Regions from separate parts of the Thermophilibacter sp. ET337 genome, predicted to be linked through region 2. Evidence: riboswitches for the same ligand, from Rfam matches in the RefSeq annotation. Region 2 holds a riboswitch; the other holds the start of a gene.
What was found. A riboswitch is a leader RNA that binds a small molecule or an ion and turns the genes downstream of it on or off. The one in region 2 is predicted to bind thiamine pyrophosphate.

Region 1: linked by a shared signal. The riboswitch ahead of thiC (phosphomethylpyrimidine synthase ThiC) and the one ahead of NW198_RS05240 (thiamine-binding protein) in region 2 are both predicted to bind thiamine pyrophosphate.

What each region holds. Positions count from the first base shown of each region.
Region 1 is NZ_JANRHO010000004.1:28,269-31,663, reverse strand. It holds gene NW198_RS04770 (nucleoside-triphosphatase) at 1-493, opposite strand, end outside; gene NW198_RS04765 (DUF364 domain-containing protein) at 539-1,393, shown strand; TPP riboswitch at 1,493-1,605, shown strand; gene thiC (phosphomethylpyrimidine synthase ThiC) at 1,597-2,958, shown strand; gene thiS (sulfur carrier protein ThiS) at 2,968-3,165, shown strand; gene thiF (sulfur carrier protein ThiS adenylyltransferase ThiF) at 3,165-3,395, shown strand, end outside.
Region 2 is NZ_JANRHO010000004.1:138,062-141,456, forward strand. It holds gene NW198_RS05230 (ABC transporter substrate-binding protein) at 1-692, opposite strand, end outside; gene NW198_RS05235 (ABC transporter permease) at 682-1,479, opposite strand; gene NW198_RS05240 (thiamine-binding protein) at 1,481-1,822, opposite strand; TPP riboswitch at 1,874-2,004, opposite strand; gene NW198_RS05245 (metal-dependent hydrolase) at 2,106-2,711, shown strand; gene NW198_RS05250 (C-GCAxxG-C-C family protein) at 2,765-3,217, opposite strand.

The DNA.
Region 1 (3,395 bases), 110 kb from region 2:
CGGATCCCCAGGCGGGGCGCAGTCGCGCGGCGGCCTCCTCTGCCAGCGTGGCGCGCACGACCGCGAGCGCGTGCGGCCAGGCGGGCGCGGGGCCGGCGTCGAGCAGCGCGAGCGCCGCGGTGAGCCCGCCGCCGCGGCGCAGCTCGAGCGGGCCTATCTCGTCGATGACGAGCGGCCCGGGGCCCGCGTCCTTCTCGCCCACCGCCGCGGCAAGCCCGGTGAGGTGCGCGTTCACGCGGGCAAGCGCCGTCGCATCAAAGTCCCAACCGCACCTGTCAATTGGGGGCTGTCCCCAATTGACAGGTTTGGCGAGGAGGACGCGCTCGCGCGAGGGCAGCAGCACGTTCTCGATCCCGACCTTCTCGCCGTCGCGCCACACGCCGGGTGCGAGCACCCCGCGAACGGGTACGCCCGCGGTCTCGAGCTCGTGCACGCGCGCCTCGAGCCACGTGGTCTTGCCCGTCCGGATGTCTCCGGTGAGAATGAACAGCATGAAGCCTCCCGACCGCCCAAGCCGCAATGACCCATCCCGGAGGAAATGATGACAGATGCGTGGTCGCTCTACGACCGAATGATCGACCGGATTCCCGAGGACGTGCTCGTGCGGAGCGTGGTCATGGGCGCCCACCACTGCCTCGTCGAGGCCGAGTGCGGCGCGGGCGTGGCGGCGCTCCACCGCGGGGGCGTGCGCCTGCGCCTGGAGCGCGGCTGGGCGGGCCGTCCGCTGCGCGAGCTTGCCGCCTGTGCGAAGTCGTGGGACTTCGAGGTGGCGTCGGTGGGCGTGGCGGCGCTCAACGCCTGGCACAACCAGCGCGAGCGGATCGGCGAGCTGAGCCTGGTCACGGACGCGGGGAGCACGGACCCGTTTGTGTTCCTGGCCCCGGCGGCCCGGCGCATGGCGGCCGAGAGGGGCGACGGCTCGCGGCCCCGCACGGTGGTGGTCGGCCACTTTCCGCACCTTGCGGCCATCGCGGAGCACGCGGACGTCACCGTGCTGGAGCGCTCCGCCCGCGCCGACACGGACCTGCCGGACACCGCCTGCGAGTACCTGCTGCCGGGAGCGGACCTCGCCGTCATGACGGGCATGGCGCTCGCCAACAAGACGATGCCGCGTCTGCTCGCTCTTGCGCGCGACGCGCTCACCTGCGTGGTGGGCCCGTCGGCCACGATCTGCGCGGCGGTCCAGGAGGCGGGCGCGGACCTCGTCGCCGGCAGCGTGGTCGCCGACGCCGCGCTCGCTCGCGAGGTCGTGAGCTGCGGCGCGGCGCTTTACGGCTCCGGGGCGCTCGAGCACGTGCTCGTTGCAACGCCTCGCGGTCGCGCGGCGCTTGCAAGCCCAGGCGGAGGTGGTGATGGCGCTCACGCGCAGGCTGCTGGCGAGCTCCTTGATTGAGGGGCCGTTTGTCCCGCTACGGCGCACTAGACTCGAGCGAGCGCGAGCCTTGGGGGAGCGCTATACTTGCCGCAGGCGGACTTCGCTCCGCCGGAACAATCGCATAGCGCGGGGAGCTTGCAGGACGGCAGGCTGAGAGGGGGCGCGCCCGCCCCGACCCGAGGAACCTGACATGGGTAATGCCAACGGAGGGAGTTTTGCGCATGAGCACAGCTGTAGAGAAATTGGGCGGGCAGGCACCGCGCGGCGAGAAGAACCTCGTCACGCAGCTCGACTACGCCCGCGCCGGGCAGATCACGCCCGAGATGCGTGCCGTGGCGGAGGCGGAGCGCCGAGACCCGGAGTTCGTCCGCGCAGGTGTGGCGGCGGGGCGCATCGCCATCCCGGCCAACGTCCGCCACCTCGAGAAGGGCCTCGTGCCGCGCGGTGTGGGCGCGGGCCTCTCCACCAAGGTCAACGTCAACCTCGGCATCTCCGGGGACGTGGCGGACGCCAGCATGGAGTGGAAGAAGGTTGGCACGGCCGAGAAGTACGGCGCGGACGCCATCATGGACCTTTCCAACTCCGGCAAGACCCGCTTTTTCCGGCAGCAGCTCGTGGAGCGCACGCCGCTCATGGTGGGCACCGTCCCCATGTACGATGCCATCGGCTACATGGAGAAGCCGCTCGTGGAGCTCACTGCCGAGGACCTTCTCGCCACGGTGCGCGCCCACGCGGAGGACGGCGTGGACTTCCTCACCATCCACTGCGGCATCAACCGTCGCGTGATCGAGACCTTCAAGGAGACCGGGCGCCTCATGAACATCGTCAGCCGCGGCGGGTCGCTGCTGTTTGGCTGGATGGAGGTCACGGGTAACGAGAACCCCTTCTACGAGCACTATGACGAGGTTCTCGAGATCTGCCACGAGTACGACGTGACCATCTCGCTGGGCGACTCGTGCCGGCCGGGCTGCCTCTTCGATGCCAACGACGCCGCCGAGACGGCCGAGATGATCGAGCTCGGCAAGCTCACGAAGCGCGCCTGGGACGTGGGCGTGCAGGTCATGATCGAGGGCCCGGGCCACATGGCCATCAACGAGATCGCGGCCAACGTGACGATGGAGAAGCGCCTCTGCCACGGTGCGCCGTACTACGTGCTCGGCCCGCTCGTGACGGATGTGGGCGTGGGCTACGACCACATCACGGCGGCCATCGGCGGCGCCATCTCGGCGAGCGCCGGGGCGGACTTCCTCTGCTACGTGACGCCGGCCGAGCACCTCTGCCTGCCCGACGCAAAGGACGTGCTCGACGGTCTTATCGCCACCCGTATCGCGGCGCACGCGGCCGACATCGCCAAGGGCGTGCCCGGCGCGCGCGAGGCGGACGACCGCATGGCGGACGCCCGACGCCGCCTGGCCTGGGACGAGATGTGGGCCTACGCGCTCGACCCGGACACGGCCCGCGTGCGCTACGAGGCCTCGCCGGCCTCGACGGAGGGGACCTGCACCATGTGCGGCAAGATGTGCGCCGTCCGCACGGTGAACAAGGTCTTCGAGGGCACCACGATCGACCTCGACCTGGAATAGGGGGCTGCCATGGCACAGATAAACGGCAGGACCGCGCCCGAGGCCGACGGCCGGACCGTCGCCGAGGTGCTGGAGCAGATGGGATACGAGCGTGCCCGCGTGGCGTGCGAGCTCAACGGGGAGATTCTTCCCCGCGCCGAGTTCGATGTCCGCCGGCTGACGGCCGAGGACGCGCTCGAGGTCGTCCGCTTCGTGGGAGGCGGCTGATGGCGGGGGAGAGGGACGTCGAGAGGGGCGGTGCCGTCGTGGGGGACGCTCTCCCCGACGCCCTCGAGCGCCGTATCGGGCACGAGGCGCGGGAGCGCCTGCGCGCGGCGCGCATCGGGATCGCAGGGGCGGGCGGGCTCGGCTCCAACATCGCCGTCATGCTTGCGCGCAGCGGGGTGGGCGAGCTCGTTGTCGCCGACTTTGACGTGGTTGACGAGGGCAACCTCAAC
Region 2 (3,395 bases):
TTGTACGGGAAGTCCTGCACCACGGCGTTCTGGACCGCCCAAGCCTCGTAGACCCACACGGTGTCGAACATGTTGGCACGCAGGCCGGAGACCTCGTCATCGACCTCGTACGGCACGAGCTCGACCTTGGACCAGTCGCCGCCGTCGGCCTCCACGCAGCGCTTGACCGTGGCCTGCTCGACGGGCATGTTCCAGGTGGCGTAGGTGTGGCCCTCCATGGCGGCCGGGTGCGTGATGCCGTCTTCCTCGCGGCTCATGATGCCGGAGGTGTTGTGCTGGATGATCGCGGCCACGGCCGAGTAGGGCATCGGCTGGTCGGAGGCCAGGTTGTTGGCGATGTAGTCCTGGTAGGAGACGCCCATCTGCGCGCCGCCGGCCCCGATGAGGGCGTCGGCGCCGTCCGCGGGCGGCTGCACGATCTCGACCTCGAGACCCTCGTCGGCAAAGTAGCCCTGGTCGAGGGCCACGTAGATGCCCGTGTGGTTGGTGTTAGGCGTGTAGTCCAGGACAAAGGAGATCTTGGTCTTCTCGGCGTCGTCGGCGTTGTCGCTCGAGGAGGCCGTGCCGTCCGGGCCCTCGACGACGCCGGAGCTGTTGTCACAGGCGGCCAGGGCGACGCTTGCCGCGGCGGCGCCGGCGACGGCGACGAACTGGCGGCGGTTGAGGTTCTTGGCGAGGTTCTTATCGCTCATTGTTGTTCCTTTCGGCCCTCTTCCAGGGCATGAGCACGCGCTGGGCAAGCTCCACGAGCTTCATGAGGCCCAGCGACAGGGCGGATATGACGATGATCGCGGCAAACATGCGGTCGTACGAGAAGGACTTGCGGACGCGCGTCATGTAGACGCCCAGTCCCTCGTTGCCGCCGAGCCACTCGGCGATGACGGCGCCGACGATGGCGTAGGTGGCGGAGATCTTGAGGCCGCTGAAGAACTGGTCGGCCGCGGCGGGCAGCTTGGCGTACCAGAAGATCTGCCAGCGCGAGGCGTTCATGGTGCGCATGAGGTCGACGACGTCCGGGTCCACCGAGCGAAAGCCCGAGGCCAGCGAGACCGTGATCGGGAAGAACGTCGAGATGATCACGAGCACGATCTTGGGCAGGGCGCCGTAGCCGAGCCACAGCACCAGAAGCGGCGCGATGGCAACGGTCGGGATGGTCTGGGAGATGGTCATGAGCGGCTCGAACGCCAGGTAGAAGGACTCGAACCGGTCCATGAGCACCGCGAAGACAAACCCCAGGGCAACGCCTGCGGCAAGGCCGGCCGCGGCCTCGGCGAGCGTGGTCACGCAGTGGCTCGCGAGCAGCGCCGCGTCCTCGACGAGGGCCTGGACCACCTGCACCGGCGTGGGCAGCAGGAAGTTGGGAACCAGGCCCACCGCCACCACGGCCTGCCACAGGGCAAGAAGGGCCACGATGGTCAGCAGCGGCGTGAGGACGCGACGGGCGCGGCTGGGCTCGGGACGGGCGACGGAGCGCGCCATGCTAGGCCGCCGCGTCCGCGCTCTTGGGGGCGAACTCGGGGTCGCCGGGGTGGTACTTGCCGACCTTGCGGTCCGTGGACATGACGTCGCCGTCGGGGCGATAGTTGATCTTGGCGTAGCACATCATGTGCTTGCACCCCGCCTTGGCACCCACGAGCTGGCAGTTCTTGAGGATCTCCATGCAGGTCTCGTAGTCGCCCTCGATCGCCGTCTCGAAGGGGCCGACGAAGTAGTCGATCCCCGTGGAGTCGATGTAGGCGATGACCGCGTCCACCGCGTCGCACGTGGCGTCGTCCGTGGTGGCGTCCATGGGCAGGAACTGAATCGCAACCGAGCAGTTCACGCGCCCTCCCTTCCGGGTGCCCCAAGGCACCCCATCTCTCGTAGGTGCCTCGTTGCGCGCGAAGCTCTTCCCTACGCCGGCATTACCCGGATCAGGTTCCTGGGTCAGGGCCGCTCTCGGACGCGCGTCCGATCTCCTGGGCCCAATCTCAGCCGGCGTGCGCCAGCCCCCCGTTGTCGGTTGGTAGTGTAGCACGGCCGGCCGGACCCAGCGGCGAGCTCTTCTCGGCCGGCGCGCGATGCGTAACAATGCCTTATGGGAAGCCGAGAAGAACGGAGCGCTCGTGACCGGGAAGACGCACGTCATCGTCGGGGCCGCGGCGGGGCTGGCCGCGGCGTCGGCGCTTGGGCCGGGCCTTGCGTCGCCGGCGGCGCTCGCCTGCGCCGCCGCGGGCGGGGCGCTCGGCGGCATGCTCCCCGACCTCGACGTGAGAAACACCGCGCACCCGCTGCAGGAGCGGCTCGCGCGCGTGGGGTGCGCTGTCCTGCTCGTCTTTGCCCTGGGGGCGGAGGCCGCCGCCGGCTGGCCGCTCGCGCGTCGGGCGGCGGAGGCGGGGCTCGACGCGGTCGCCGCCGGCGCCATCGCTCTCGTGGCCCTTGGCTGCGCGGCGCGGCTCTCGGCGCATCGCGGCTTCTCGCACTCGCTCGCGGCGCTCGCCGGGTTTGCCGCGGCGACGTGGCTCGTCTGCCCGCCACTCGCCGCGCCCGTTGCGGCCGGCATGGCCTCCCACCTCGCGCTCGATGCGCTCACCCATCGGGGGCTGCGCCTGCTCTGGCCCGCGAGGCGCGGACTCAGCCTCAGTCTTTGCCGCACGGACGGCGTCGTCGAGGCGTGCTGTCTCGTGGCGGGCCTGGCCGTGGCTGCCTACGTGGTCCTTCTCGCCCTGTAGCCGGGCTCAGTGCACGATTCCCGCCCCCTGTGAGGGGACAAGGGCGGCGCGCTCTATGCCTCCGCGCGGACGCCGAGCTCGCGGCAGAGGATCTGGGCCGCGGCGCCGGCCGCGAGTGCGCAGTGATACTGGCACTGGGAGACGCGCTCCTCACCCCACCACTCCATCCCACGCGTGAGCACGCGGCAGCAGGTCACGTGCTTTGCCGTGCCCGCGCAGAAGGCGTCGTGCAGCTCGGCAGCGAGCGGCTTGGCGCGCTCCTTGGTGCCCACCATGAGGCCGAGAAACGCGACGGCGCCCGCGAGCGCCCCGCAGACGCAGCCCGAGCCTCCGATGCCCGCGCCCATGCCGGCTCCCATCGCCACGACCGAGCGCGGGAAGTCCGGCTCGAAGGCGTCCCAGAGCGCCGCGATCACGGACTCACCGCAGTTCATGTGGTCCGGCCCGGGCTTGTTGTTGGCTCGCGCCGCGGCCTCCACGGCGCCGATGCTCACGCTGTCGCGCATTGCTCCCCCTCTGGTCGAAGTCACGTCGATTCTAGCAGCCAATTGGGGACGTGTTATTTCGTGCAGACGGTTTGGGACAGGTCAAACAGAGACCTGTCCCAAACCGTCTGCACGAAATAACACGTCCCCAATTGACACACTTGCTACACTGGGCCTGTGAATTGGGAACTGTCCCCAA